Regions from separate parts of the Pseudomonas sp. TE3895 genome, predicted to be linked through region 3. Evidence: predicted binding sites of a transcription regulator. Region 3 holds the regulator's gene; each other region holds the start of a gene.
The links. The regulator sigma-54, encoded in region 3, starts transcription at its own class of promoters, with help from an activator protein. The targets are predictions, from matches to a motif close to ANTGGCATNNANNTTGCTNT.
Positions count from the first base shown of each region.

Region 1: ACZ889_RS11365 (flagellar basal body rod protein FlgF) is a predicted target of sigma-54. The motif match lies at 6,388-6,407, and genes of this name have one in related genera.
Region 2: glnA (type I glutamate--ammonia ligase) is a predicted target of sigma-54. The motif match lies at 5,232-5,251, and genes of this name have one in related genera.

Region 1 is NZ_JBWBQE010000001.1:2,494,574-2,504,451, forward strand. Features, by position in the region: gene flgA (flagellar basal body P-ring formation chaperone FlgA) at 1-277, opposite strand, end outside; gene ACZ889_RS11330 (chemotaxis protein CheV) at 355-1,284, shown strand; gene cheR (protein-glutamate O-methyltransferase CheR) at 1,336-2,163, shown strand; gene flgB (flagellar basal body rod protein FlgB) at 2,636-3,046, shown strand; gene flgC (flagellar basal body rod protein FlgC) at 3,049-3,492, shown strand; gene flgD (flagellar hook assembly protein FlgD) at 3,508-4,212, shown strand; gene ACZ889_RS11355 (flagellar hook-basal body complex protein) at 4,244-5,998, shown strand; gene ACZ889_RS11360 (hypothetical protein) at 6,071-6,259, shown strand; gene ACZ889_RS11365 (flagellar basal body rod protein FlgF) at 6,465-7,205, shown strand; gene flgG (flagellar basal-body rod protein FlgG) at 7,254-8,039, shown strand; gene flgH (flagellar basal body L-ring protein FlgH) at 8,076-8,771, shown strand; gene ACZ889_RS11380 (flagellar basal body P-ring protein FlgI) at 8,784-9,878, shown strand, end outside.
Region 2 is NZ_JBWBQE010000001.1:494,346-504,223, reverse strand. Features, by position in the region: gene ntrC (nitrogen regulation protein NR(I)) at 251-1,687, opposite strand; gene glnL (nitrogen regulation protein NR(II)) at 1,684-2,769, opposite strand; gene aroQ (gamma subclass chorismate mutase AroQ) at 3,037-3,579, opposite strand; gene glnA (type I glutamate--ammonia ligase) at 3,728-5,134, opposite strand; gene thiI (tRNA uracil 4-sulfurtransferase ThiI) at 5,605-7,059, shown strand; gene typA (translational GTPase TypA) at 7,188-9,008, shown strand; gene ACZ889_RS02185 (YkgJ family cysteine cluster protein) at 9,191-9,595, opposite strand; gene ACZ889_RS02180 (glycogen/starch/alpha-glucan phosphorylase) at 9,780-9,878, shown strand, end outside.
Region 3 is NZ_JBWBQE010000001.1:1,987,226-1,997,103, forward strand. Features, by position in the region: gene pmbA (metalloprotease PmbA) at 1-361, shown strand, start outside; gene ACZ889_RS08935 (hypothetical protein) at 607-1,008, shown strand; gene ACZ889_RS08940 (class II fumarate hydratase) at 1,001-2,377, shown strand; gene ACZ889_RS08945 (hypothetical protein) at 2,405-2,866, shown strand; gene ACZ889_RS08950 (superoxide dismutase) at 2,868-3,479, shown strand; gene ACZ889_RS08955 (ZIP family metal transporter) at 3,491-4,384, shown strand; gene ACZ889_RS08960 (HPr family phosphocarrier protein) at 4,412-4,684, opposite strand; gene rapZ (RNase adapter RapZ) at 4,703-5,557, opposite strand; gene ptsN (PTS IIA-like nitrogen regulatory protein PtsN) at 5,560-6,024, opposite strand; gene hpf (ribosome hibernation-promoting factor, HPF/YfiA family) at 6,037-6,345, opposite strand; gene ACZ889_RS08980 (RNA polymerase factor sigma-54) at 6,425-7,918, opposite strand; gene lptB (LPS export ABC transporter ATP-binding protein) at 8,094-8,819, opposite strand; gene lptA (lipopolysaccharide transport periplasmic protein LptA) at 8,820-9,344, opposite strand; gene lptC (LPS export ABC transporter periplasmic protein LptC) at 9,331-9,878, opposite strand, start outside.

The DNA of each region.
Region 1 (9,878 bases), 510 kb from region 3:
TTTCCAGTGAGGCGTCCAGCTGCTGGCTGCACAGCGGCATGCGCAGGCGTGGGTCCAGCGGGTTGACCTGGATTTCATAGCGGCCGGCAGTCTGGGTGGTGGACAGATAATCTTCAACGGTGAATTCAAGAAACCCTTGGGTGACACCGATAAGCTGTTCAGGCAAGGTGAACGCGTTCGCCACCGTGCGAACGCCGGGCATCAGCAGGCACAGCGTGGCCAGCGGGCCAGTCAGCAGGCGTGTCAATCGTCGGGAAAATGTCGTTTTCGTGTGCATGACACTCAAAAAAGCAAAGCCCGTGCCGACTCGCTACCTGAGTTGCAACGAAAGGCTGAAACGTTAAGGAGTCTGGCATGGCGGGTGTTATGGATTCGGTCAACCAGCGCACGCAGCTGGTGGGGCAGAATCGCCTGGAATTGCTGCTGTTCCGCCTCAATGGCGAACAGCTTTACGGCATCAATGTGTTCAAGGTCAGGGAAGTACTGCAATGCCCTGCGCTGACCCTGCTGCCCAAGGCGCACCCTGTGGTGCGTGGCGTTGCCAATATTCGCGGGGCGACCATCCCGATCCTCGACTTGTCGATGGCCACCGGGTTGCGGCCGCTGCAGGAAGACACACGCAACAGCTTCGTGATCATCACCGAGTACAACACCAAGACCCAAGGCTTCCTGGTGCATTCGGTGGAGCGCATCGTCAACATGAACTGGGAAGAGATCCATCCGCCACCCAAGGGGACCGGCCGTGATCACTACCTCACCGCGGTCACCCGGGTGGACAACCGCATGGTCGAGATCATCGACGTGGAGAAGGTGCTGGCCGAAGTGTCGCCGTCGTCCGAGTCGGTATCGGCCGGTGTGATCGATGCCGAAGTGCAGGACAAGGCGGTGTTGATGCGGGTGCTGACCGTCGATGACTCGTCGGTGGCGCGCAAGCAGGTCAGCCGTTGTCTGCAGACCGTAGGGGTCGAGGTGGTGGCGCTCAATGATGGCCGTCAGGCGCTGAACTACCTGCGTCAGCTGGTGGATGAGGGCAAAAAACCGGAAGAAGAGTTCCTGATGATGATCTCGGACATTGAAATGCCCGAAATGGACGGTTATACGCTAACCGCAGAGATTCGCAGCGATCCGCGCATGCAAAAATTGCACATCTGCCTGCATACTTCGCTTTCCGGGGTGTTCAACCAGGCAATGGTCAAGAAGGTCGGCGCCGATGACTTCCTGGCCAAGTTCAAGCCGGACGACTTGGCCCAACGGGTGGTCGACCGGATCAAGGCAGCGCATTGAAGCAGCCGGGGGCATGCCCCCGGCACCAGTGATTGAAAAGAGGCGGCAGTAGTGTCTACGGGTAATTTGGATTTCGAACAGTTCCGGGTCTTCCTGGAGAAAGCCTGTGGCATCCTGCTGGGCGAGAATAAGCAGTACCTGGTTTCCAGCCGTCTCAACAAGCTGATGGAACAACAGGGCATCAAGAGCCTGGGTGAGCTGGTGCAGCGCATCCAGGCCCAGCCGCGCGGCGGTTTGCGCGAGCAGGTGGTCGATGCCATGACCACCAACGAGACCCTGTGGTTTCGCGACACCTACCCCTTTGAGGTGTTGAAGAACAAGGTGATCCCCGAGTTCATCCGCAACAACCCCGGCCAGCGCCTGCGCATGTGGTCGGCGGCCTGTTCGTCGGGGCAGGAGCCGTATTCCATCTCGATGGCGATCGACGAGTTCGAGCGCAGCAACCTCGGCCAGTTGAAGATGGGGGCGCAGATCGTCGCCACCGACCTCTCCGGCACCATGCTGACCAACTGCAAGACCGGCGAATACGACAGCCTGGCGATTGCCCGCGGCCTGTCCCAGGAACGCCTGCAGCGCTACTTCGACCCCAAAGGGCCGGGGCGTTGGGCGGTCAAGCCAGCGATTCGCAGCCGTGTCGAATTCCGCTCGTTCAACCTGCTCGACAGCTATGCCAGCCTGGGCAAGTTCGACATCGTGTTCTGCCGCAATGTGCTGATCTATTTCTCGGCGCAGGTGAAGAAGGACATCCTGCTGCGCATTCACAGTACCCTCAAGCCCGGTGGCTACCTGTTCCTCGGCGCCTCGGAAGCGCTGAACGGCTTGCCGGACCATTACCAGATGGTGCAGTGCAGCCCGGGGATCATCTACCAGGCCAAGTAAGCACGAAGGCCGGTATCGAGAGATGCCGGTCTTTTTGTTTGCCTATCCGCTGTTCCTGCCGAGCTCCCCGTAGGACCGGGTTTACCCGCGAAGAGGTCGGCCCTGCTGGCCAATCTCCACCCGCCGTTCACCGTTGCTGCCGCTACCGTATTCGCGGGTAAACCCGCTCCTACGACGGATCGGGGGTGGACATAGGTCGGTGGTTGGGCACAGGCCGCGTGTAGGAGCGGGTTTACCCGCGAAGAGGCCCGCACAGGAAAACACTGACGTCAATTTTTTGTTTTGCCGCTTTTGCCGCCCATCAATTGCCGCTTTTGTCACCTCAGGCGGAAGGCCTTTGCCGCTTTTCTGGCATCAACCTGACAGTACTGCGCCGCAATCCTCCCTAAACACGGGCTTTTCAGTGGTTGGCACAGCCCTTGCTATACCTTGCTCAACGAAATTCCGGTCAACCTCTGAAGGTTTCCCCGACATGAGCATCAGTTTCGACAAGGCGCTTGGTATCCACGAAAAGGCCCTGGGCTTCCGCGCTCAGCGCGCCGAGGTGCTGGCCAACAATATCGCCAACGCCGACACGCCCAATTACAAGGCGCGTGACATGGACTTTTCTTCGGTGCTCGCCGCCGAGACCAGCAAGCAGCAAGGCGGCCGCTTCGCCATGGACCGTACCAACAGCCGGCACATCGAAGCCGAAGGCCTCGCCATCGCGGCTGACGATACCCTCAAGTACCGTACACCGCTGCAGCCGTCGATCGACCAGAACACCGTGGACGCGCAGATCGAGCAATCGAACTACACCGAAAACGCGATTGGCTTCCAGGCAAGCTTCACCTTGCTCAACAGTAAATTCAAAGGGCTGGTTTCCGCCCTGCGGGGAGAATGACCATGTCCCTTTCCAGTGTCTTCAACATTGCCGGTAGCGGCATGAGCGCACAGAACACGCGTCTGAACACCGTGGCGTCCAACATCGCCAACGCCGAGACCGTGTCTTCGAGCATCGACCAGACGTACCGCGCCCGTCACCCGGTGTTCGCCACCACTTTCCAGAATGCACAGGCCGGCAGCAGCCAGTCGCTGTTCGAAGACCAGGGCGAGGCAGGGCAGGGCGTGCAGGTAAAAGGCATCGTCGAAGACCAGAGCACGCTGGAAGCACGCTACGAGCCGAACCACCCGGCGGCGAACAAGGACGGCTACGTCTACTACCCGAACGTCAATGTGGTCGAGGAGATGGCTGACATGATCTCCGCCAGTCGCGCGTTTCAGACCAACGCCGAACTGATGAATACGGCCAAGAGCATGATGCAGAAAGTGCTGACCCTGGGGCAGTGATAAGGAATTCAGACCATGGCAATCGATACTAACGGTGTAAACCTCAATGACGTGCTGTCGGCGTCGGGCGTGGGCACCAGCACCAAAAAGACCACGGACACTGCATCCAAGACCGGCAACGATTCGCTTGGCAAAGATGCCTTTCTGCAGCTGCTGGTCACCCAGATGCAACACCAGAACCCGCTGGACCCGCAGGATAACAGCGAGTTCGTTGCCCAGTTGGCGCAGTTCAGCAGCCTGGAAGGTATTACCTCGCTGAACGATTCGGTCAGCTCCATCACCAGTGCAATGGCCTCGTCCCAGGCGCTTCAGGCGTCGTCGCTGGTAGGGCGCTCGGTGGTGGTTCAGAACGACAAGGCTGTGGTTGATACCGCTGAAAGCTTCAATGCCCAGTTCGTTGTGCCTCAGGCAATCAGTGAAGCGAAGATCACTATCAAGGACAAGGATGGCAACACGGTCAAGACCATCGAGTTGGGTGAGCAGAAAGCCGGTTACGCCGACTTCATCTGGGACGGTACCAACAACAGTGGCGAGAAAGTCGACCCGGGCACTTACACCTTCACCGCTAGCACCACAGTCGATGGCGAGGCGGTGCAAATGAGCACGCTGTTGCCGGCCAAGGTAACCAGCGTCAGCTTCAGTGCCTCAGGAGAAATGGTGCTCAACCTTGCCGGTGTAGGCAAGGTCTCCCTCTCCGACGTGCAAACCATCGGTATCTAAGGCCCGCTAGCGCGGCAAAAGGAGCGAATTCATGTCTTTCAATATCGGCCTTAGCGGTCTGTACGCAGCCAACAAACAACTGGATGTCACCGGCAACAACATCGCCAACGTCAATACCACGGGGTTCAAGGCCTCGCGTGCCGAGTTCGCGGATGTCTATGCGGGCGCCAACCGTCTGGGTGTGGGCAAGAACCAGGTGGGCAATGGTGTGCGACTGGCAGCCATTTCCCAGCAATTCACCCAGGGTGATGTAAACACTACGGGCAACGCGCTGGACATGGGTATCCAGGGCCAGGGCTTCTTCGTGCTGTCTGACAACGGCTCGAAGGTTTACACGCGGGCGGGTTCTTTCCAGCCTAGCAAGGACAACTTCGTCGAGACCTCCGATGGCCTGCGCCTGCAAGGTTACATGGCGGATGCCACCGGCAAGATCCAGAAAAGCGGCCTGACCGACCTGAAAATCGACACATCGGCATTGCAGCCCAAGCCGACCTCGTTGATCGATCAGGGTATCAACCTGAACTCCTCGGCGGCCTCGATTCCTTTCCAGGTGTATGACAACACCAAGCCGCCAGCCATGGCTGCATTCGACCCTGCGGACCCAAGCACTTATCAGCGCTCTAGCACCAGTACCGTGCTGGATGCTGACGGCGTTCAGCACGAAGTGCAGCAGTACTACCGCAAGACCGATACCAACGAATGGACCATGTACACGCTGGTCGATGGTCGAAACCCGTTCGATCCAGCCAGTACCACCCCGCTGGCCGGCACCATCAACTACAACAGTGATGGCACCATCAGCTCCATGCTGGCCGACACCACGGGTGTGCCAAGTGGGGCGTCGTTCACTGTCAGCAATGGTGCATTTGCCATGACTGGCTGGGTGCCGGCCGCTCAGGATGCGAATGGCGACTGGGTTGCCAGTGGCGCGGCAGGTACTGACCAGGCGCTGGGTGTTACCTCGCCTGCCTTGGTGGCGAACAAGCCGTTCGACCCTTCTGACGATACGACCTATACCCGCTCGTTCCCGACCAAGGTGTATGACAGCCAGGGCAACGAACACACCATGGAGCAGTTCTACCGTAAGACGGGCACCAACGAGTGGACCATGTACACGCTCGTTGATGGGCGTAACCCGTTCAATCCGGGGAGTACGGAGCCACTGGTGGGCACGATCGCATTCAACAGTGATGGTTCGGTCAACTCGATGACGGCCGACAATACGGGGCATCCGGTGGGCACCTCGTTCACGGTCGTCAACAATACCTTCAGCATGATTGGCTGGGTGCCGGCAGCCGAAGATGCTTCAGGTAACTGGAGTGCCAATGGCGCGGTGGGCGATGCTGCCGGCATGAAAATGTCGATGGCCAGCACCACCTCCTACAACACTGAAACTGCGCGCATGTCCCAGTCTCAGGACGGTTATGCCACGGGCATTCTGTCCAACCTGAGTATCGACGCGACAGGTGTATTGTTCGCCTCCTTCAGCAATGGCCAGTCGCGCGCCATTGGCCAGGTAGCGCTGGCGAGTTTTGCCAACGAGCAGGGGCTGCAGCAAATCGGCAGTACCCGTTGGACCGAGACCTACAACTCTGGCATTCCGGGTATCGATTCGCCGAAAACCGGTACTTTGGGTGCGATCGAGTCCAACTCCCTGGAAGGTTCCAACGTCAACCTGACGCAAGAGCTGGTTGATCTGATCAAGGCGCAAAGCTACTACCAGGCGAATGCCAAGACCATTTCGACCGAAAGCACCGTGATGCAGACCATCATTCAGATGACTTGATCGTCATCGTTTGAGTGAGTGCAGGCGAACCCCTTTCTCGTGAAGGGGTTCGTTGTTTTTGCAGGAGGGGTGATGAAAAGGCTGTTTGTCGGAATGCTGCTCGCCTGCTGTCTTGGTCAGGTGCAGGCGGCGCCAGCGCCTTACTGGCGATGGGAAAGCCTGGTAGATGGGCGTCTGGTGTGTTCCCAGTGGTCGCCAGGTGAAGGCTGGAGACGCTTTGCCGGGCCCTACAACAATGCGCGTTGCCGTGACCTGCCGTAGGCACAGGTTTGCCTGCAAATGAAACCTTTTTGCCGCCAGCGGCAAAACAGCGCCGGATAACCGGCGGCCGTCGCTGCATGGGCTTTCTCAACTGCCCGTATTCATGGGCTTTTTCCTGCTTTTAGCAAGTTGGTTCGGAACTTGCTTTAGCCCCTGTAGAGCAACGGCGAACGGCAAACGGCCGCCAGTGCAATGGAGGATGATTGTGGACAAGATGCTTTATGTGGCCATGACCGGGGCTAGCCAGAACGCGCTGGCGCAGAAGGCTCATGCCAACAACCTGGCCAACATTTCGACCAATGGTTTTCAGCGTGACCTGGAGCAGGCGCGCTCGATGCCGGTGTTCGGTGACAGCTTTCCGGCGCGTGCCTTTGCCATGACCGAGCGCCCAGGCACCGACTTCAGTGAAGGCCCGATGGTGGAAACCGGCCGTGACCTGGATGTGACTGTGAGCGGTAACGGTTTTATCGCCGTGCAGGCGCCAGATGGCAGCGAAGCGTATGTGCGTACCGGTAGTCTGAACATCGATGCTCTCGGGGTATTGCGTACTGGCAACGGTATGCCTGTGCTTGGCAACGGCGGCCCGATCGCCATCCCGCCCGAGCAGAAGGTCGAAGTCGGCTCCGATGGCACCATCAGCATCCGTTCCATGGGTGAAGACCCGCGCGTGATGGCGGAAGTCGACCGCATCAAGCTGGTCAACCCCGACACCAAAGGCCTGACCAAGGGCCAGGACGGGCTGATTCACACCTCGTCCGGCCAACCCGCGGATGCCGACGTCAACGTGCGGGTGGTTTCAGGTTTTCTGCAGGGCAGCAACGTCAATGCTGTCGAGGAAATGACCTCTGTACTGGCGCTGTCCCGCCAGTTCGAACTGCACGTCAAGATGATGAACGCAGCCAAGGAAGGCGACGAAGCCATGGCGCGTGTTTTGCAACTCGGCTAACCACATTTGAACGGGTGCCGTAATTCAGGCGCACGAGGAGAACACTAAATGCTTCCGGCTCTCTGGGTCGCTAAAACCGGCCTGTCCGCACAGGACACCAACCTGACGGTCATCTCCAACAACCTGGCCAACGTCTCGACCACCGGCTTCAAGCGTGATCGTGCCGAGTTCCAGGACCTGCTGTACCAGATCAAGCGTCAGCCAGGCGCGCAGTCTACCCAGGACAGCGAACTGCCGTCGGGCCTGCAGGTCGGTACCGGTGTGCGCATTGTCGGCACGCAGAAAAACTTCCAGACCGGTAGCTTGCAGACCACGGAAAACCCGCTGGATATGGCTGTCAATGGCCGTGGTTTCTTCCAGATCCTGCAGCCTGACGGCACCGTCTCCTACACCCGCGACGGTACGTTCCACCTGAACTCCGATGGCCAGATCGTCAACGCCGATGGTTTGGCGCTGGAGCCTGCCATCGTGGTCCCGAACGACGCCCAGACCTTCACCGTCGGGCAGGACGGCACCGTGTCGATCACCACCGCCGGCAACCCGGCTGCGCAGGTTATCGGCAACATTCAGACCGCCGACTTCATCAACCCGGCTGGCCTGCAGGCGATGGGTAACAACCTGTTCCTGGAAACCGCTGCCAGTGGTGCACCGCAGGTCGGCACTCCGGGCCTCAATGGCTTCGGCACTACCCTTCAGCAGACGCTGGAAAACTCCAACGTCAGCACGGTGGAAGAGCTGGTGAACATGATCACCACCCAGCGCGCCTACGAGATGAACTCCAAGGTCATCTCCACCGCCGACCAGATGCTGTCGTTCGTTACTCAGCAGCTCTAAGCCCTGTCGCTTTGTTACACCCGTGAGGTTTGCATCATGAATCGTCTGTTGTCCGTGTTCGCCCTGGGGGGGGCGGTGTTGCTGGCAGGTTGCGTCGCACCGACGCCCAAGCCCAACGACCCGTACTATGCGCCGGTGTTGCCGCGCACCCCGTTGCCGGCAGCGGCCAACAACGGTTCGATCTACCAGGCCGGTTTCGAGCAGAACCTGTACAGCGACCGCAAGGCGTTCCGGGTGGGTGACATCATCACCATCACGCTCAATGAGCGCACGTCCGCCAGCAAGAACGCGGGCTCGCAGATCGCCAAGACCAGCAAGACCGACATCGGCCTGACTTCGCTGTTTGGTACCACGCCCAACACCAATAATCCGTTCGGTGGCGGCGACCTTTCGCTGGAGGCCGGTTACAGCGGCGATCGCGCCACCAAGGGCGACAGCAAGGCTACCCAAGGCAACACGCTGACCGGTTCGATCACCGTCACCGTGGCCGAGGTGCTGCCCAACGGCATTATCGCCGTGCGCGGCGAGAAGTGGCTGACCCTGAACACCGGCGAAGAGCTGGTGCGCATTGCCGGCATGATCCGCGCTGACGATATCGCCACCGACAACACCGTGCCGTCCACCCGTGTGGCCGACGCGCGCATCACCTACTCCGGTACCGGTTCGTTCGCCGATGCCAGCCAACCCGGGTGGCTGGACCGCTTCTTCATCAGCCCGCTTTGGCCTTTCTGAGTACGGATGACCATGTTCAACGTAAGGCAGCTGATTGCCACAACCCTGCTTTTGTCCTGCGCCTTCGCTGCCCAGGCCGAGCGTCTGAAGGACATTGCCAGCATCTCTGGCGTACGTTCCAACCAGTTGATTGGTTACGGCCTGGTGGTGGGCCTCAATGGCACGGGTGACCAGACCACCCAGACGCCGTTCACCCTGCAAACCTTCAACAACATGCTGTCGCAATTCGGCATCAAGGTGCCGGCCGGTTCCGGCAACGTACAGCTGAAGAACGTTGCCGCAGTGTCGGTGCATGCCGACCTGCCACCGTTCGCCAAGCCGGGCCAGGTGGTGGACATCACCGTGTCGTCGATCGGTAACTCGAAAAGCCTGCGCGGCGGCAGCCTGTTGATGACCCCGCTCAAGGGTATCGACGGCAATGTCTACGCCATTGCCCAGGGCAACCTGGTCGTGGGCGGCTTTGATGCCGAAGGTCGTGACGGCTCGAAGATCACTGTCAACGTTCCGTCGGCCGGTCGTATTCCGGGTGGTGCCAGTGTCGAGCGTGCGGTGCCGAGTGGCTTCAACCAGGGCAATACCCTGACCCTGAACCTCAATCGCCCCGACTTCACGACCGCCAAGCGCATCGTGGACAAGGTCAACGACCTGCTCGGCCCCGGCGTGGCCCAGGCCGTGGATGGTGGTTCGGTGCGAGTCAGTGCGCCGATGGACCCAAGCCAGCGCGTGGATTATCTGTCGATCCTCGAAAACCTCGAAATCGACCCGGGCCAGGCGGTGGCCAAGGTCATCATCAACTCGCGTACCGGTACCATTGTCATCGGCCAGAACGTCAAGGTGTCGCCGGCGGCGGTAACCCACGGCAGCCTGACCGTGACCATCACCGAAGACCCGATCGTCAGCCAGCCGGGGGCCTTCTCCAATGGCCAGACTGCCGTGGTGCCACGCTCGCGGGTCAATGCCGAGCAGGAAGCCAAGCCGATGTTCAAGTTCGGCCCAGGCACCACGCTGGATGAAATCGTCCGCGCGGTGAACCAGGTGGGCGCAGCGCCCGGCGACCTGATGGCGATCCTCGAAGCCTTGAAGCAGGCCGGCGCCTTGCAGGCCGAC
Region 2 (9,878 bases), 1.5 Mb from region 3:
GACCCCGATGTGTGCCCACCGTCGTGGTAGGAGCGGGTTTACCCGCGAATACGGTGGCGGCGGCAACGCTGAACGGCAGGTGGAGATTGGCCAGCAGGCCCGGCCTCTTCGCGGGTGAACCCGCTCCTACGACGACCGCGATGTGTGTCCATCGCATCAGCCTTGGGGGCAGAGGTGATCCCGTGGGAGCGGCCTTGTGTCGCGATGGGCTGCAAAGCAGCCCCAGCAATCTAAAAAGCTAATTCAGCGCTCAGTGGTCATCACCTTCCTCATCATCCCCACCAGCCACATTCATCCCCAGCTCCTTGATCTTGCGTGTCAGGGTGTTACGCCCCCAACCCAGCAACAGCGCGGCATCGCGACGGCGGCCGGCGGTGTGCTTGAGTGCCGTCTCGATCATGATCCGTTCAAAGCTCGGCACTGCGCTGTCCAGCAGGCTGGTCTGCCCGCGCGCCAAGGCCTGGTCGGCCCACTGGCGCAGGGCCTGCTCCCAGTTGGTCACCGGCGCGGCATCGTGTGGCAGGTTCAGCAGTTCGGGTGGCAGGTCGCCGATCAGCACTTCGCGGCTGGAGGCCATCACGGTGATCCAGCGGCAGGTGTTCTCCATCTGCCGCACATTGCCCGGCCATGGCAGGTTGCGGATGAACTCTTCAGTCTCCGGCTTGAGGATCTTCGGCTCGACTGCCAGCTCCTGGGCCGCCCGGGCAAGGAAGTGGCGGGCGAGGGCGGGGATATCCTCGCGGCGGTCGGCCAGGCGCGGAATATGGATGCGGATCACGTTCAGGCGGTGGAACAAGTCCTCACGGAACTTGCCGGCCTGCACCAGTGACTCCAGGTTCTGGTGGGTGGCGGCGATGATGCGCACGTCGACCTTGACCGGCACATGGCCGCCCACGCGGTAGAACTCGCCATCGGCCAGCACACGCAGCAGGCGGGTCTGGGTGTCGGCAGGCATGTCCCCGATTTCGTCGAGGAACAGCGTGCCACCATCGGCCTGCTCGAAACGGCCGCGACGCAAGTTCGCAGCACCTGTGAAGGCGCCTTTCTCATGGCCGAACAGCTCCGACTCCATCAAGTCCTTGGGGATGGCGGCCATGTTCAGGGCAATGAACGGCGATGCTGCGCGCGGGCTGTGCCGGTGCAGGGCATGGGCCACCAGTTCTTTGCCGGTGCCGGACTCGCCGTTGATCAGCACGGTGATGTTGGAGTGGCTGAGGCGGCCGATGGCGCGGAACACCTCCTGCATCGCCGGGGCTTCACCAATGATTTCCGGGGTGCGCGCCAGGTTCTGTGGCACATCCAGGCCTTGCTGCTCCTGGGCGTGCTGGTTGGCGCGCTTGACCAGCGATACCGCTTCGTCGACGTCGAATGGCTTGGGCAGGTACTCGAAGGCACCGCCTTGGTACGAGGCCACGGCGCTGTCCAGGTCGGAGTGGGCGGTCATGATGATGACCGGCAGGCGCGGGTGTTGCTCGCGGATCTGCGCCAGCAGGTCGAGGCCGCTGGTGCCAGGCATGCGAATGTCGGAAATGATCACGTCGGGTTGCTGGCGTGCCAGGCGTCCCATGACACCGTCTGCGCTGTCGAAGCTCTGGGTGGTCATGCCTTCCTGTTGCAGGGCTTTTTCCAGGACCCAGCGGATGGAGCGATCATCGTCGACGATCCATACGGTTTCACTTCGGCTCATGAGGCGGTGGCTCCTTGTTCCAGAGGCAGGTAAATCGAGAAGGCGGTATGGCCAGCGTGGCTTTCACACTCGATCAGGCCCTGGTGCTGGCTGATGATGTTCTGGGTAATGGCCAGGCCCAGCCCGGTACCGTCCGGGCGGCCACTGACCATGGGATAGAAGAGGGTGTCCTGCAGTTCTGGCGGGATGCCCGGGCCGTTGTCGATGATTTCTACCCGCGCTACCAGGCGGTGACGCACGTGGCCGATGGTGAACTGGCGCAGGGCACGGCTGCGCAAGGTGATGCGACCCAGGCGCAGCTCATTCTGCGAGCTGATCGCCTGCATGGCGTTGCGCACGATGTTAAGTACGGCCTGAATCATCTGTTCTCGGTCGATCAGCACGTCCGGCAGGCTTGGGTCGTAATCGCGCACCAAAGTGATGCACCCCTGGCTTTCGGCATCGACCAGGCTGCACACCCGCTCCAGCACTTCGTGAATATTGGTCATGGCCAGCGACGGCAGCTTGTTCGAGCCGAGCATGCGGTCGACCAGGTTACGCAAGCGGTCGGCCTCTTCGATGATCACATTGGTGTAGTCGCGCAGCCCTTCCTCGGGCAGTTCGCGGGCCAGTAGCTGGGCCGCTCCGCGGATGCCGCCAAGGGGGTTCTTGATTTCGTGGGCCAGGCCGCGCACCAGCATCTTGGTGGTTTCCTGCTTGCTCAGTTGGGCCTCTTCCTTGGTGATGCGCAGCAACCGGTCACGCGGGTGCACCTCGAGCAACAGCAGGGTCTGGCCTTGATGCAGTATCGGCGTTACCGCGTAGTCGACGGTGATGGTCTGCCCGGTCAGCGATGTAAGCTGCGCTTCACGCTTGGTGAACGGGTGCGCCTGCTCGACCGCCTGGCGCAGCGAACTGAGCGCCTCGGTCGATTCGGTGAACAGCTCGCTGATGAACTGCCCATGGCTGCGCTGGCCACTGACGGCCAGCAGCATTTCTGCGGCCGGGTTCATGTACTCCAGGCGCAGCTCGGCGTTGAGCAGCAACGTGGCGGTGGTCAGGTTGTCCAGAAGCAGACGGTGCTGTGCATCGCTGATGGTCATAAGGCGTCGTTGACCTCGTTTGGCGCTTGCCTGGCACGTGGGGCCAGATCCGGGCGTGCTGTGGATCCGCTGATGCGAGACTCTCTTCCTGCAAAAAATGCAAGAAACAAACCAAGGCTCCGAAAAGAAGCGGAAATAGCTGAGAAAGGCCTGGATTTGCGCTCAATCGGATCAAAATTTGCTGAGCGGGCGCTCCGCGCGACCTGTTTTGGGGTGCATGGCGGAGCGTTCGGCGTTGTTATGCACCAATATAGAGCATTGACGCGTCTAGTGTTTCGGACACAGCTGTGCGGTTGCGCGGACCAGGGCAAGGTGGCGTATCGGGTCATTGGTGCGGGCATGCAGGGCGTTGGCGAGTTTACGCGCGCAGTCCTCTGGAGGGTGCCGGTCGAAGCGCCCCAACTCGAATAGAAGCGTTGCCTGAAGCTTGTCCAGACGAGGTCGCAGTTGGTCGACCAAATCAAGGACGGCTGCTGATGGCCTCTGCTCTAGCGTGACCCAGCGATCGAGCAAGGTGTACTGCATCAGCTTGTTGGCCTCGATCTGGTCGCTGAAGAAAGCTGCGGCGCGTTCAGGGCTGAGGTCATGGTCGGCGGCCTGCTGGCGCACCAGGGCAAGGACTTCGCGCTCGCGCTCGGGCGCTGCTACGGCAAGGTTGTGTTCCCACTTGTGCAGTGCAACCGAGCTGGCCAGGTCCAGTCGGTACTCGATGTTGGATAGGAGTGGGTTGAATTCAGGCTGGGAGGCTTCAGGAGCGATGCAGCCGATCAAGGCAAACGGCAAGCAAAGTGACGTGATGGCCAGGCGCATGGTGTTCTCCATACAGAGGGAGAATGGATTGTGCGCAGTTGACCAACTGCTGCTTGTAGGGGCGTTCTGATTCGCATGTATGAAAACAAAAACGGCCTCCCGAGGGAGGCCGTTTTGATCATGTCATCGGCGCGAGGCGCCAATCAGATCAGCAGCTGTAGTACAGCTCGTATTCCAGCGGGTGTACGAAGGTACGAACCTTGATTTCTTCTTCGCTCTTCAGCTCGATGAAGGCATCGATGAAGTCGTCGGAGAACACGCCGCCCTTGGTCAGGAACGCACGGCCTTTATCCAGCTCTTCCAGAGCTTCTTTCAGGCTGCCGCACACTTGCGGGATGTTCTTGGCTTCTTCTGGCGGCAGGTCGTACAGGTTCTTGTCGGCCGCGTCGCCTGGGTGGATCTTGTTCTGGATGCCGTCCAGGCCAGCCATCAGCAGGGCCGCGAACGCCAGGTACGGGTTGGCCGATGGGTCCGGGAAGCGTGCTTCGATACGGCGGGCTTTCGGGCTGCCAACGTAAGGAATACGGATCGAGGCGGAACGGTTGCGAGCCGAGTAGGCCAGCATTACCGGGGCTTCGAAGCCTGGGACCAGACGCTTGTACGAGTTGGTCGACGGGTTGGTGAAGCCGTTCAGGGCCTTACCGTGCTTGATGATACCGCCGATGAAGTACAGGGCGGTGTCGGACAGGCCGGCATAGCCTTCACCCGAGAAGGTGTTCTTGCCGTCTTTCCAGATCGACATGTGCACGTGCATGCCCGAGCCGTTGTCGCCGTACAGTGGCTTCGGCATGAAGGTGGCGGTACGGCCGTAAGCGTCGGCAACGTTGTGCACGACGTATTTCAGCGCCTGTACTTCGTCAGCCTTCTTCACCAGGGTGTTGAACTTGACGCCGATTTCGTTCTGGCCGGCAGTCGCCACTTCGTGGTGGTGAACTTCAACGGTCTGGCCCATTTCTTCCAGGGCGTTGCACATGGCAGTACGGATTTCGTGGTCGTGGTCGAACGGCGGGACCGGGAAGTAGCCGCCTTTCACGCCTGGACGGTGGCCTTTGTTGCCGCCTTCCACGTCAGCGCCGGTCATCCACGAGCCCTGCTCGGAGAAGATCTTGAACATCGAACCGGAGATGTCCGAGTGGAACTTCACTTCGTCGAAGATGAAGAACTCAGGCTCTGGGCCGGCGAATACGGTGTCACCGATGCCGGTGCTCTTCAGGTACTCTTCAGCGCGCTTGGCGATGGCGCGTGGGTCGCGATCGTAGCCCTGCATGCTCGACGGGTCGACGATGTCGCAGGTGATGATCAGGGTTGGTTCTTCGGTGAACGGGTCCAGAACGGCGGTTTCGTCGACCGGCATCAGGATCATGTCGGAAGCTTCGATGCCTTTCCAGCCAGCGATGGAGGAACCGTCGAACATCTTGCCGACTTCGAAGAAGTCTTCGTCCAGCGCATCACGCGACGGCATGGTCACGTGGTGCTGAATGCCTTTGGTGTCCGTGAAACGCAGATCAATCCACTTGACGTCATGATCTTTGATGAGTTGAACCGACTTCGACATGTTGTCCTCCGGATGGTCTAGAGCGCGGTGGGCCGCTGCCCTGGAAAAAGGGTGTTGCCGGGCGCGGATAGTCGGCCAAGCTTACCTGCCTCACAAGGGAGCAAATTGCATGCCAGTGCCCGAAAATGGCGAGGGTGGGATAAAAGGGGGCGTTTGCGGGCATTTGGCGTTGGGTTAGCGGGTAAAAGTGCACCCTTACGATGCGTTTTTTGATCGTATCGCACCAATAGGGTGCGTTGCGTGAGTGGTGTGCCAGGTTCTAGGGCCTCTTCGCGGGTAAACCCGCTCCTACGGGCTTTGCACCGCCTGTAGGCGCGGGTTTACCCGCGAAAGGGCCGTAACAGGCACTGCAAAACCTGGCCTCTGCATTTATCTCAAAGCTTCTGATCAAAAGTTGGTCAAATCCTGAGCAATTTCCGATATAATTCGCGCCCCTCATTTTCGGCAGGCCCTGCGCGCGCTGTTAACCAATGAAACTTATCGTCAAAGTCTTCCCAGAAATCACCATCAAAAGCCGGCCGGTGCGCAAGCGCTTCATCCGCCAGCTTGGCAAGAACATCCGCAACGTGCTCAAGGATCTCGACCCTGAGCTCGCGGTCGATGGTGTCTGGGACAATCTCGAGGTGGTCACCCGCGTCGAAGACGAAAAAGTCCAGCGCGAGATGATCGAACGCCTCACCTGCACCCCGGGTATCACCCACTTCCTGCAGGTAGAGGAATACCCGCTGGGTGACTTCGACGACATCGTCGCCAAGTGCAAGCACCACTTCGGCCACCTGTTGGCCGGCAAGCACTTCGCCGTGCGCTGCAAGCGCGGTGGCCACCATGACTTCACCTCGATGGACGTCGACCGTTACGTCGGCAGCCAGCTGCGCCAGCAGTGTGGCGCCGCCGGGATCGAGCTGAAAAAGCCTGAAGTGCTGGTGCGCATCGAAATCCGCGACCAGCGCCTGTACGTGATCCACAACCAGCACAACGGCATCGGCGGTTATCCGCTGGGTGCCCTGGAGCAGACCCTGGTGCTGATGTCCGGTGGTTTCGACTCCACCGTTGCGGCCTACCAGATGATGCGCCGCGGCCTTATGACACACTTCTGCTTCTTCAACCTCGGCGGCCGTGCCCACGAACTGGGCGTGATGGAAGTGGCCCACTACCTGTGGAAAAAGTACGGCAGCAGCCAGCGCGTACTGTTCATCAGCGTGCCGTTCGAAGAAGTGGTTGGCGAGATCCTCAACAAGGTCGACAACAGCTACATGGGCGTGACCCTCAAGCGCATGATGCTGCGCGGCGCCGCCCATATGGCCGACCGCCTGCAGATCGACGCGCTGGTGACCGGCGAAGCGATTTCCCAGGTGTCCAGCCAGACCCTGCCGAACCTGTCGATCATCGACTCGGCCACCGACAAGCTGGTGCTGCGCCCGCTGCTGGCCAGCCACAAGCAGGACATCATCGACCAGGCCACCGAAATCGGCACCGCGGACTTTGCCAAGCACATGCCGGAATACTGCGGCGTGATCTCGGTAAACCCGACCACCCATGCCAAGCGTCACCGCATGGAGCACGAAGAAAAGCAGTTCGACATGGCCGTGCTGGAGCGCGCGCTCGAGCGCGCCAAGTTCATTTCCATCGACCATGTGATCGATGAGCTGGGCAAGGACATCGAAATCGAGGAAGTGGCCGAGGCGCTGCCAGGCCAGATCGTCATCGACATTCGCCACCCCGATGCCCAGGAAGACGAACCTCTGGTGCTGGAAGGTATCGAAGTCCAGGCCATGCCGTTCTACGCCATCAACAGCAAGTTCAAGCACCTGGACCCCACGCGCCAGTACTTGCTGTATTGCGACAAGGGTGTGATGAGCCGTTTGCACGCACACCACCTGCTCAGTGAGGGACATGCCAATGTGCGTGTTTATCGTCCGACATAAGACGCCGGGGCTGTATGGCGGCAGTATCCGCCATCGCCCTCCCGACCGCCGGGCCCGCTGAGCCTTAAACAGTACATATTGGCCGCCTACACTGGGCGGCAACCGAATCCTCTGATCGAGATACACTTGTGATCGAAAATCTGCGTAACATCGCCATCATCGCCCACGTTGACCATGGTAAAACCACTCTGGTCGACAAACTCCTGCGTCAGTCCGGCACTCTGGAGCGTAACGAGCTCAACGACGAGCGCGTCATGGACTCCAACGACCAGGAAAAAGAGCGCGGTATTACCATTCTGGCGAAAAACACCGCCATCAACTGGAACGGCTACCACATCAACATCGTCGACACCCCCGGCCACGCCGACTTCGGTGGCGAGGTTGAGCGTGTAATGTCGATGGTCGACTCCGTGCTGCTGCTGGTCGACGCCCAAGACGGCCCGATGCCGCAAACCCGCTTCGTGACCAAGAAGGCTTTCGAAGCTGGCCTGAAGCCAATCGTCGTGATCAACAAGGTTGACCGTCCGGGCGCGCGTCCTGACTGGGTTCTGGACCAGATCTTCGACCTGTTCGACAACCTCGGTGCCACCGACGAACAGCTGGACTTCAAAGTGGTCTACGCCTCGGCCCTGAACGGCATTGCCGGCCTGGACCACACTGCCATGGCCGAAGACATGACCCCGCTGTACCAGTCGATCATCGACAACGTACCAGCACCGTCTGTTGACCGCGACGGCCCGTTCCAGATGCAGATCTCCGCACTGGACTACAACAGCTTCCTCGGCGTGATCGGTGTTGGCCGCATCGCCCGTGGCCGCGTCAAGCCGAACACCCCGGTTGTCGCCATCGACACCAACGGCAAGAAGCGCAACGGCCGTATCCTGAAGCTGATGGGTCACCACGGTCTGCACCGCGTTGACGTCGAAGAAGCCCAGGCTGGCGATATCGTCTGCATCAGCGGTTTCGATGAGCTGTTCATCTCCGACACCCTGTGCGCCCCGGATGCGGTAGAAGCGATGAAGCCGCTGACCGTTGACGAGCCGACCGTTTCGATGACCTTCCAGGTCAACGACTCGCCGTTCTGCGGTAAAGAAGGCAAGTTCGTCACCAGCCGTAACATCAAGGACCGTCTGGACAAGGAGCTGCTGTACAACGTTGCCCTGCGCGTTCAGGAGACCGACTCCCCAGACAAGTTCAAGGTTTCGGGCCGTGGTGAGCTGCACCTGTCGGTGCTGATCGAAACCATGCGTCGTGAAGGCTTCGAAATGGCCGTGGGCCGTCCTGAAGTGATCATCCGCGAAGTCGACGGCGTGAAGCAGGAGCCGTTCGAGAACGTCACCATCGACATCCCTGAAGAATCCCAGGGCAAGGTCATGGAAGAGATGGGTCTGCGTAAAGGCGACCTGACCAACATGGTTCCGGATGGCAAGGGCCGTGTTCGTCTGGAGTACAACATTCCAGCCCGTGGTCTGATCGGTTTCCGTAACCAGTTCCTGACCCTGACCAACGGTGCAGGCATCCTGACCTCGATCTTCGATCGCTACGACACCATGAAGTCGGGCCAGATGTCCGGCCGCCTCAACGGTGTACTGGTTTCGGTCGAGACCGGCAAGGCACTGACCTACTCGCTGGAAACCCTGCAGGCTCGCGGCAAGCTGTTCGTTGAACACGGCCAGGAGATCTACAACGGTCAGATCATCGGCCTGAACAGCCGTGACAACGACCTGGGCGTGAACCCGACCAAAGGCAAGAAGCTCGACAACATGCGTGCTTCGGGCAAAGACGAAGTCATCGCCCTGGTACCACCAGTTCGCCACACCCTCGAGCAGGCCCTGGAATTCATCCAGGACGACGAGCTGTGCGAAGTGACGCCTAAGTCGATCCGTCTGCGCAAGAAGATCCTGGACGAAGGCGAGCGTACCCGCGCAGCCAAGAAAGCCAAGAACTGAGTTAGCTCAGGCTGAATGAAAACGCCCCCGGTCGAAAGGCCGGGGGCGTTTTTGTTTGTCTGGGTTTTTTGTGCTGGTAGTACCGGCCTCTTCGCGGGTAAACCCGCTCCTACAGGATATCCACAAAGGTCAAGACCTGTAGGAGCGGGTTTACCCGTGAAGAGGCCGCTGCAGGCAATAGATCAGCGCCCAACCACCTTGGGCTTGTAGGCGCAATACCCCGGCCGCGGCCCGACCTTGGGGTGGTTGCGGCAGGTATCCGGGCGCTTGTCATAAATGGTGCACAGCCGGCTTTTACGATCCAGGTACATGCAGTCGTCGTTGCTCATCCGGGTCAGGGTGAAGATCCCGGACTTCTGGTTGAAGCGCTCGATGATGCCTTCTTTTTGCAGGCGCTTGGCCACGTTCTTGGGGGGTTCGTCTTTTTCGAACTCGTCGACCACGCCGATACGGATCAGATCCTTGATCTTCACCTCCACCGGCAGGGTGCAGCAGGTCGAATGGCAGCCATGGCACATGTTGCTGGTGTAGCGCTGCCAGGTCTCCAGGCGGTCGACTTCGGCCGCGGCGATCAGGGTCGTTTTCATCTTTATAGGGTGGATCACGGTCTTGGGGCGCGCGATGATACCGGAATTGTTCAATTTATGAACAACCTTTTGCCGGAATCGCAGAGTGGGCATGAAAACTGCGAACCGTAACTGTCGCTCTCTGTCGAAGGGTCTAGTCTCAACACTCTCCCTCCGCTTTCGTCAACTTGCCCGAGGATGCCGCATGTCCCAGGAACCCAAAGCACGTGACGCCGAAGTCGCGGATTTTCGCGCTGCTGTACTGAACAAGCTGACCTACGCGGTCGGCAAGGACCCCGAGCAC
Region 3 (9,878 bases):
CTATTCGGGGCGCAAGCTGGGTTTGCCGAGTACGGCCAATTCCGGTGGCGTGCACAACCTGTTCGTCAGCCACGGTGTCGAAGATCAGGCCGCGCTGATTCGCCGCATGGGGCGCGGGCTGCTGGTGACCGAACTGATGGGGCATGGCTTGAACATGGTGACGGGGGACTATTCCCGTGGTGCGGCGGGGTTCTGGGTCGAGAATGGCGAGATTCAGCATGCCGTGCAGGAAGTCACCATCGCCGGAAACATGAAGGACATGTTCCAGCAGATTGTCGCGATCGGTAGCGATCTTGAAACCCGTAGCAACATTCATACGGGCTCGGTGCTGATCGAGCGGATGACCGTTGCTGGTAGCTGATCTTTAGCCTGCGCCGGCCCTAGCGCGGATCCATCCGCTCCTACACGGTGGTAGACGCACATCGGGGCGGGGACACAGGCCGCTGTAGGAGCGGGTTTACCCGCGAAGAGGCCTACACAGCACTACACCTTTCTCTGCAAATCCGAAGACCCGGCCCCCGCGCCGGGTTTTTATTTCATCACCTTTTTCTTGAAGTGATTCTATTTATCACTTAATAATGAATATCATTATCCAGTAACCCGGCGATGATGTTCATGAAATCCGTCCTCCGCGAACTGCCCTACCTGGAAAACTGGCGCTGGCTCAGCCGGCGCATTCGCTGTGCGCTCGACCCCGACGAGCCGCGCCTGATCGAGCATTACCTGGCCGAAGGCCGCTATCTGGTGTGCTGCACCGAAACCTCGCCATGGACGGTGGCGCTGACAGCGTTTCGCCTGCTGCTGGATACCGCCTGCGATCGCATGCTCCCCTGGCATTGGCGTTGTCTGTGCCTGGACCAGGCCTGGCGTCCTCTGCTGGACCTGCGCAACCTCGACCGCCAGGAACAGAACCAACGCTGGCAACCCTACGCCCTGCAGCTGGCCAATTGCCGTCTGCTGCCTTCGATTTCTCCCGATGAACTGATGCAAGGATTTGATGATGAGTGATACCCGTATCGAGCGTGACAGCATGGGTGAGCTGCAGGTGCCGGCCCAGGCCCTCTATGGCGCCCAGACCCAGCGCGCGGTCGACAACTTCCCGATCAGCGGCCAGCGTATGCCGGCCCAGTTCATTCGTGCCTTGTTGCTGGCCAAGGCCGCTGCGGCCAAGGCCAACGTCGAACTGGAGCAACTGTCTGCCGGGCAGGGCCAGGCTATCGTCAAGGCTGTCGAGCAATTGCTGGCCGAGGACTTCATCCAGCACTTCCCGGTGGATGTGTTCCAGACAGGCTCTGGCACCAGTTCGAACATGAACGCCAATGAGGTGATCGCCACCTTGGCTACCCATGTACTGGGTGAGGCGGTCAACGCCAATGACCACGTCAACTGTGGCCAGAGCAGCAATGACATCATTCCGACCACCATCCATGTCAGCGCCGCGCTGGCCCTGCACGAGCAGTTGCTGCCAGCCCTGGCGCACCTGGTACAGGTGATCGAGGTCAAGTCGGCACAAGTACATCAATTCGTGAAGACCGGTCGTACTCACCTGATGGACGCGATGCCCGTGCGCATGAGCCAGGTGCTGGATGGCTGGGCAGCGCAGATCAATGCTGCCAAGGCGCACATCGAAGGGGTGCTGCCGCGCTTGCAGGCGCTGGCCCAGGGCGGAACCGCCGTGGGTACCGGCATCAACGCCCATCCGCAGTTCGCTGTCGGTTTCGCTCGCCAGCTCAGTGGCTTGACCAAGATCGAGTTCACGCCCGGCCAGAACCTGTTCGCACTGATCGGCTCGCAGGACACTGCCGTGGCTTTGTCTGGCCAGCTCAAGACCACTGCGGTGGCGTTGATGAAAATCGCCAACGATCTGCGCTGGATGAACTCCGGCCCGCTGGCCGGTCTGGGCGAAATCGAGCTGCAAGCTCTGCAGCCGGGCTCTTCGATCATGCCAGGCAAGGTCAACCCGGTGATCCCGGAGGCCACTGCCATGGTCGCCGCCCAAGTGATTGGCAACGACGCGACCATCGCCGTCGCAGGCCAAGCCGGTAACTTCGAGCTGAACGTGATGCTGCCGGTAATCGCCCGCAACCTGCTGGAAAGCATCGAGCTGATGGCCAATGTCAGCCGCTTGCTGGCCGACAAAGCCATCGCCAGCTTCAAGGTCAACGAAGACAAACTCAAGGAAGCGCTCGCGCGCAACCCGATTCTGGTCACGGCGTTGAATCCGATCATCGGCTACCTCAAGGCCGCCGAAATCGCCAAGACCGCCTACAAGCAGGGTCGTCCAATCATCGATGTGGCGCTGGAGCACACCGACCTGTCCCGCGACCAGCTTGAAGCGCTGCTGGACCCGGAAAAACTCACCGCCGGCGGTATCTGACACTGCGTCACCGCCCAGGAGACAACCATGCAGCACTGGAAACGCACCACGGAAACCGCCAACCGCCTATTCGAACAAGGCGAACTGGTGGACGCCCGGGAACACTACCTGCAGGCCTTGGCGTTGGCCCAGGTGCTGTTCGAGCGCTGGCATGACGTGGACGAAGCGGTGGCTGCATTCGTCATCGCCCACCACAACCTGGCTGACCTGCACCTGCGCCTTGATCAGCCGCATGAAAGCGCCGACTACCTGTGCGCTGCTCACCAGCGACTGCTGCAGGCCTGCCAGGAAGCGCGCCTGCCTCAGGCGCTGCGTGATGCAGCCTTGCGCCACAGTGCGCGCACTTACACCGAGCTGCTGAGTTTCATTGCCGAGTATGGCCAGTACCCGCGTACCGAGCGCTTGCTCAATCGCCACAGCGCCGGGGCCAGCGAGCTCGCTGCCCTGCCGGATGTGGCACCCAGAACCCATGCCTACGGAATTCACTGACATGCCCCATACCTTGCCTGCATTGCCATACGCCTACGATGCGCTGGAACCACACATTGATGCCCAGACAATGGAAATCCACCACACCAAGCATCACCAGACCTACGTGAACGGCCTCAATGCCGCCCTCGAAGGTACCGAGTGGGCCGAATGGCCGGTGGAAAAACTGGTCGCTGCCGTCAAGCAACTGCCGGAGAACCTGCGTGGCGCTGTGACCAACCACGGTGGCGGTCACGCCAACCACAGCCTGTTCTGGACTGTCATGTCACCTCAGGGCGGTGGCGAGCCTGTGGGCCAGCTGGCGCAAGCCGTCACAGCACAACTTGGCGGCTTCGAGGCTTTCAAGGAGGCTTTCACCAAAGCCGCGTTGACCCGCTTCGGCAGCGGTTGGGCCTGGCTCAGCGTCACGCCGCAAAAAACGTTGGTGGTGGAGAGTAGCGGCAACCAGGACAGCCCGCTGATGCACGGCAATGCGCCGATCCTGGGCCTGGACGTGTGGGAGCACGCTTACTACCTCAAGTACCAGAACCGTCGTCCGGAATACATCGGTGCCTTCTACAACGTCATTGACTGGGTGGAAGTTGAACGTCGTTACCTTGAAGCCCTGAAGTGAGTCGGACCGGTATGCGCTCTGAGGTGATGTCTGTCAGCAGTGTGCGCCTGTTCCGCCTGGCGCTTGGGACTTTGCTTTTGCTGGCTGGCGCCGCGTTACTGGTGGCACGGGGCCTCGCCTGGCTAGACCTCGATCCGCGCATGCTGCGCGCCCTGGAGGGCGGTGCTTTATGCGCGCTGGGTACGGCACTGGGCGCAGTACCGGTACTGGTCATTCGCAATATGCCCGTGGCGCTGGCGGATACGCTGTTGGGCTTCGGTGCTGGCGTGATGCTGGCGGCCACCGCGTTTTCCCTGATCATGCCGGGCCTGGCGGCGGCTCAGTCTATTGGCTTCAGCCCTTGGGGGGCAGGTGGCCTGGTCAGTTTTGGCCTGATGTTCGGGGCGTTGTGCCTGTTCCTGGTCGACCTCAAGGTATCCTGGGCTTCGCCGGAGGCGTTGGTGGGCACAGCAAACCAGCCGGTGATTGCAGCGCGCATCTGGCTGTTCGTGATTGCCATCATTGCCCACAACATCCCCGAAGGTATGGCCATTGGTGTGTCGGCCGGGGGAGGTATGGCCGACGCCGACAGCCTGGCCATGGGCATTGCCTTGCAGGATGTACCTGAGGGGCTGGTGATCGCGCTGGTGCTGGCAGGGGCGGGCATGCCGCGCTTCAAGGCCTTCCTGATCGGCGCAGCCTCAGGCTTGGTCGAGCCGGTGGCGGCGTTGATCTGTGCCTGGCTGGTGAATGTTGCCGAACTGCTGCTGCCGCTGGGGCTGGCCTGTGCAGCGGGGGCGATGTTGCTGGTGGTCACCCAGGAAATCATCCCCGAATCGCGCAGCAATGGCCATCATCGTCTGGCCAGCCTTGGGCTGTGTACAGGCTTCTGTCTGATGATGGTGATGGATACCGCGATGTCCTGATCTTGTGCAAGCGCAGGTTTGCGAGGCCTATTCGCCTTCGTCAAAGAAATTGTTGATCAGCTCGACCAGTGCGTCCATGGCGTCGCTGTCCTGCTCGCCCTCGGTATGCAGGTGCACCTGGGTGCCTTTGCCTGCGGCCAGCATCATCACCGCCATGATGCTCTTGCCATCCACCAGCTTGTCCGGGGCGCGACCTACCCGTACCTGGCAGGGGAAGCGGCCGGCCACACCGACGAACTTGGCTGCCGCCCGGGCATGCAGACCCAGCTTGTTGATGATGGTGATTTCGCGGGCGGGCATCTGGGGTGGATCCTTGGGCTAGAGGTCGCGATGACGGACCTGGACGTTTTTCAGGGTTTGCTGCAGCTGTTGACCAAGGCGCTCGGTGATGTACACCGAACGGTGATGGCCGCCAGTGCAGCCGATGGCAATGGTTACGTAGGCGCGGTTGCTGGCAGCGAAGCGGGGCAACCATTTGAGCAGGTAGCTGGAGATGTCGTTGTACATGTCTTCGACATCCGGTTGTGCGGCCAGGTAGTCGATCACGGGTTGATCGAGACCTGAGTGCTCACGCAGTTCTGGTTTCCAGTAGGGGTTGGGCAGGCAGCGCACGTCAAAAACCAGGTCGGCGTCGACCGGCATGCCCCGTTTGAACCCGAACGACTCGACCAGAAACGCTGTGCCAGGCTCGGGTTGGTTGAGCAGGCGCAGTTTGATCGAGTCACGCAACTGGTACAGGTTCAGGTTGGTGGTGTCGATCTTCAGGTCGGCCAGGTCGGCAATAGGGCCCAACAAATCGCTTTCCACGCGGATCGCTTCCGCGAGCGAGCGGTTGGCGTTGGTCAGGGGGTGCCGCCTGCGGGTTTCCGAGAAACGCTTGAGAAGGACCTCTTCATCGGCATCCAGGTACAACACGTCGCACTGGATGTGCCGTGCGCGGGCTTCTTCAAGCAGCTCGGGAAAACGCAGCAGGTGGCTGGGCAGGTTGCGTGCGTCGATCGAAACCGCCACCTTGGGCTGCAGCAATTCGGTGTTGATCAGTGCATTTTCCGCCAACTGCGGCAATAGCCCGGCTGGCAGATTGTCGATGCAATAGAAACCGCTGTCTTCCAGGACATCGAGGGCGGTGCTCTTGCCGGAGCCGGACCGGCCGCTGACGATGATCAGGCGCATGTTCAGTGCTCGTTCTGTACGTCCAGGACAACCTGGAACAGGGCCTCGTTGCTGGTGGCCGCACGCAGTCGATCACGGACCTCCTTGCGATCGAGCATGCTGGCGATCTGACGCAGAAGTTCAAGGTGGGCATCGGTGGCCGCTTCGGGCACCAGCAGCACAAACAACAGGTCCACCGGCGCGCCATCAATGGCGTCGTAATCGATAGGCGCTTCCAGGTGCAGCAGGGCGCTGACTGGCGCGGAGCATCCTTCAAGCCGGCAGTGCGGGATGGCGATGCCATTGCCAAAACCGGTAGAACCGAGCTTTTCCCGGGCTACCAGTTTTTCGAAGACGTCCTGCATCTCCAGTTCTGGCACTTGGTCGGCGATGACAGTGGCGACCTTTTCCAGGGCGCGCTTCTTGCTGCCGCCCGGCACGTTCACGAGGGAACGGCCGGGGGTCAGGATGGTTTCAAGTCGGATCATGGATGAGGGGGATCAGCGGGCAGCTGCACCTTGCAGCAGGCTTTGCTGTTTTTCCTTGTGTTTTTTCAGTTGGCGGTCGAGCTTGTCGGCCAAGGCGTCGATCGCTGCATACATGTCTTCGTGTTCGGCGTTGGCTACCACTTCGCCGCCGGGAATCTGCAGGGTCGCCTCGACCTTCTGCTGAAGCTTCTCGACTTTCATGATTACCTGCACGTTGGTGATCTTGTCGAAGTGACTCTCCACGCGGGCGAGCTTTTCAAGCACGTAATCGCGCAGTGGCTGGGTGACTTCTACATGCTGTCCACTGATATTGACTTGCATACAGCTTCTCCTTTGTTGCCCGTGCATAAAGAGGCAGGTCTTGCACCTGCCACGAAAACGCTGTGGCACATCTCAGGGGCTACATCAGTCGCTTGCGTTCGCTCGACGGTGCGATGCCGAGGGACTCGCGGTACTTGGCGACGGTGCGACGGGCTACCTGGATGCCTTGTGCCTCCAGTAAACCAGCGATCTTGCTGTCACTCAATGGCTTTTTCTGATTTTCCGCCGCAACCAGTTTCTTGATGATCGCGCGGATCGCCGTGGACGAGCATTCTCCGCCTTCGGAGGTGCTGACATGGCTGGAGAAAAAGTATTTCAGTTCGTAGATGCCACGCGGGGTGTGCATGTATTTCTGCGTGGTAACCCGCGAGATGGTCGATTCGTGCATGCCTACGGCTTCGGCAATGTCATGCAGTACCAACGGCTTCATCGCTTCGTCGCCGTGGTCGAGGAAGCCGCGCTGGTGCTCGACGATCTGCGTGGCAACTTTCATCAGGGTTTCGTTACGGCTTTGCAGGCTCTTGATGAACCAACGCGCTTCCTGCAGCTGGTTGCGCATGAAGGTGTTGTCGGCACTGGTGTCGGCACGGCGCACGAAGCCGGCGTATTGTGGGTTGACGCGCAGGCGTGGGATGGCTTCCTGGTTCAGTTCTACCAGCCAACGGTCGCTGTCCTTGCGCACGATGACGTCGGGCACCACGTACTCGGGCTCGCTGGACTCGATCTGCGAACCAGGGCGCGGGTTAAGGCTTTGCACCAGTTCGATGACCTGGCGCAGCTCGTCTTCCTTGATTTTCATCCGCCGCATCAGCTGGCTGTAGTCACGGCTGCCGAGCAGGTCGATGAAATCGGTGACCAGGCGCTTGGCTTCGGTCATCCACGGGGTTGTAGCGGGCAGTTGGCGCAGTTGCAGCAACAGGCATTCGCCCAGATTGCGGGCGCCGACGCCAGCCGGCTCGAACTGCTGGATGCGGTGCAGTACGGCTTCGACCTCGTCCAGCTCGATATCCAGCTCCGGGTCGAACCCTGCGCAGATTTCTTCGAGTGTGTCTTCCAGGTAGCCCTGGCCGTTGATGCTGTCGATCAGGGTCACGGCAATCAAGCGGTCGGTGTCGGACATCGGCGCCAGGTTCAACTGCCACAGCAGGTGGCTTTGCAGGCTTTCGCCGGCCGATGTGCGCGTGGTGAAGTCCCATTCGTCATCATCGTTGCTCGGCAGGCTGCTGGCGCTGGTCTGGTAGATGTCTTCCCAGGCCGTATCGACGGGGAGCTCGTTGGGGATGCGCTCGCTCCACTCACCGTCTTCCAGGTTGTCGGCGCTGACGGTGCTTTCCTGGAAACTGTTGTCCTGAACTTCGGCGGCCGGCTTGTTCTCGGCGTTGTCGGCCATCGGGTCGCTGTTGTCGAAGTCTTCGCCGTCTTCCTGACGTTCGAGCATCGGGTTCGACTCCAGCGCTTCCTGGATTTCCTGTTGGAGGTCCAGGGTAGAGAGCTGGAGCAGGCGGATGGCCTGTTGCAACTGAGGTGTCATCGTCAGTTGCTGGCCCATTTTTAGGACGAGCGATGGTTTCATGGCAGGGGCTTAATACCTTGTTCGCCGGCGCGCATGCGCCATCCACTACACGAGGGCGCCGAAGCGCCAGATCAAGCAAGTTTTATGCCTTAAATTGTAGCGTTTGCCTAGAGTACCGTAACAACTTTACCCGCAGTTTCAGGGCTGTTTGCCAGTACTTCAGGCGCGTGCCGGGTCAGAGGCGGAACTCGTGGCCCAGGTAAACTTCTTTGACCAAGTCGTTTGCCAGGATGGTTTCAGCGTCGCCTTCGGCGATCAATCGGCCATCGTTGACGATATAAGCGGTTTCGCAGATATCCAAGGTTTCACGCACGTTGTGGTCGGTAATCAGTACACCGATACCTTTGGCCTTGAGGTGGTGGATGATCTGCTTGATGTCGCCGACCGAAATCGGGTCGACACCGGCGAACGGTTCGTCCAGCAGGATGAACTTGGGTGCGGTCGCCAGGGCGCGCGCAATTTCGACGCGGCGGCGTTCACCACCGGACAGGCTCATGCCGAGATTGTCCCGGATGTGGCTGATGTGGAACTCCTGAAGCAGGCTTTCCAGCTCTTTGCGGCGGCCGTCCCGATCGAGGTCCTTGCGGGTCTCGAGGATGGCCATGATGTTGTCGGCGACCGACAGCTTGCGGAAGATCGAGGCTTCCTGCGGCAGGTAGCCGATACCGGCGCGGGCGCGGCCGTGCATGGGCTGGTGGCTGACATCGAGGTTGTCGATCAGTACGCGGCCCTGTTCGGCCTGGACCAGCCCGACAATCATGTAGAAGCAGGTGGTCTTGCCGGCGCCGTTGGGGCCGAGCAGGCCGACGATCTGGCCGCTGTCGATAGACAGGCTGACATCACGTACTACCTGCCGCCCCTTGTAGCTCTTTGCCAGGTGCTGGGCTTTGAGGGTTGCCATTTACTCGGCCTTCTTCTTGGGCTGGATCACCATGTCGATGCGCTGACGGGGTGTTGTCACATTGCCACCACGGCCGGCGGTCGCCACCTGGGTCTGAGTGTTGTAGACGATCTTTTCGCCTTCGGTGGTATTGCCTTCGCTCTCGACCTTGGCGCGGTCGGTGAGAATGACCAAGTCCTTCTGCGACTGGTACTGGATGGTTACGCCCCAGCCTTTCATCTTGTCCGGCTTGGCTGCGCTCTGCTGCTGCTCGAAGTAGGCCAGGTTGCCCACCGAGGTCACTACATCGATATCGCCAGAGGCGGAGCGGGTAATGGTCACGGTGTTGCCTTTGATCATCATCGAACCCTGAGTGATGATCACGTCGCCGGTGTAAGTGGCCACGCCTTGTTTGTCATCCAGGTGAGCGTTGTCGGCCTGGATGCGGATAGGCTGGTCACGGTCGTTCGGCAGGGCGAGGGCGCTCGCGCTTCCCAGTGCTGCGCTCAGGCTGAGCAAAAGGGGGAGGGTTTTAACGAGCCTCATACTGTCCTCTTACGTTAGAGAGCAAGTCCATCTTGCCTTCTTTCAAATACGCTTTCATGCCTTTGCCCGTAGTTGTGCCTCCGGCGCCGTCGATTCTAACGGCTTGCTCGGTCTGCGCATATTGCTTCTGCGGGAACACGGTCATGCGTGAGCTGGTAATGATGGTTTCACGCTGCCTTTCATCGGTGCGGGCAATCCGTACCTTGTCGATCAGTTCGACCTCGGTACCGTCAGGATTGACCTCGGCGCGCGTGCTCTGCACATGCCACGGGTACTCGGTGCCGCGGTACAGGTGCAGGTCCGGTGTGGTCACCTGGGTGACTTCGCTGGTCTTGAGGTGTTCGATTCTGTCGGCGGTCATTTCGTATTGCAGCTTGCCGTCGGGCAGGAACTGCACGCTGTGGGCGTTGATCGCGTAGTAATCGATGGCGCTTTCGTCGACCTGGGCCACGGGCTTGTCGAGGAAGCTTTCCGGGCTGACATTCCAGTAGCCAATGGCTACCAACAGGGCGGCTATCGCCCCCAGCAGCACAA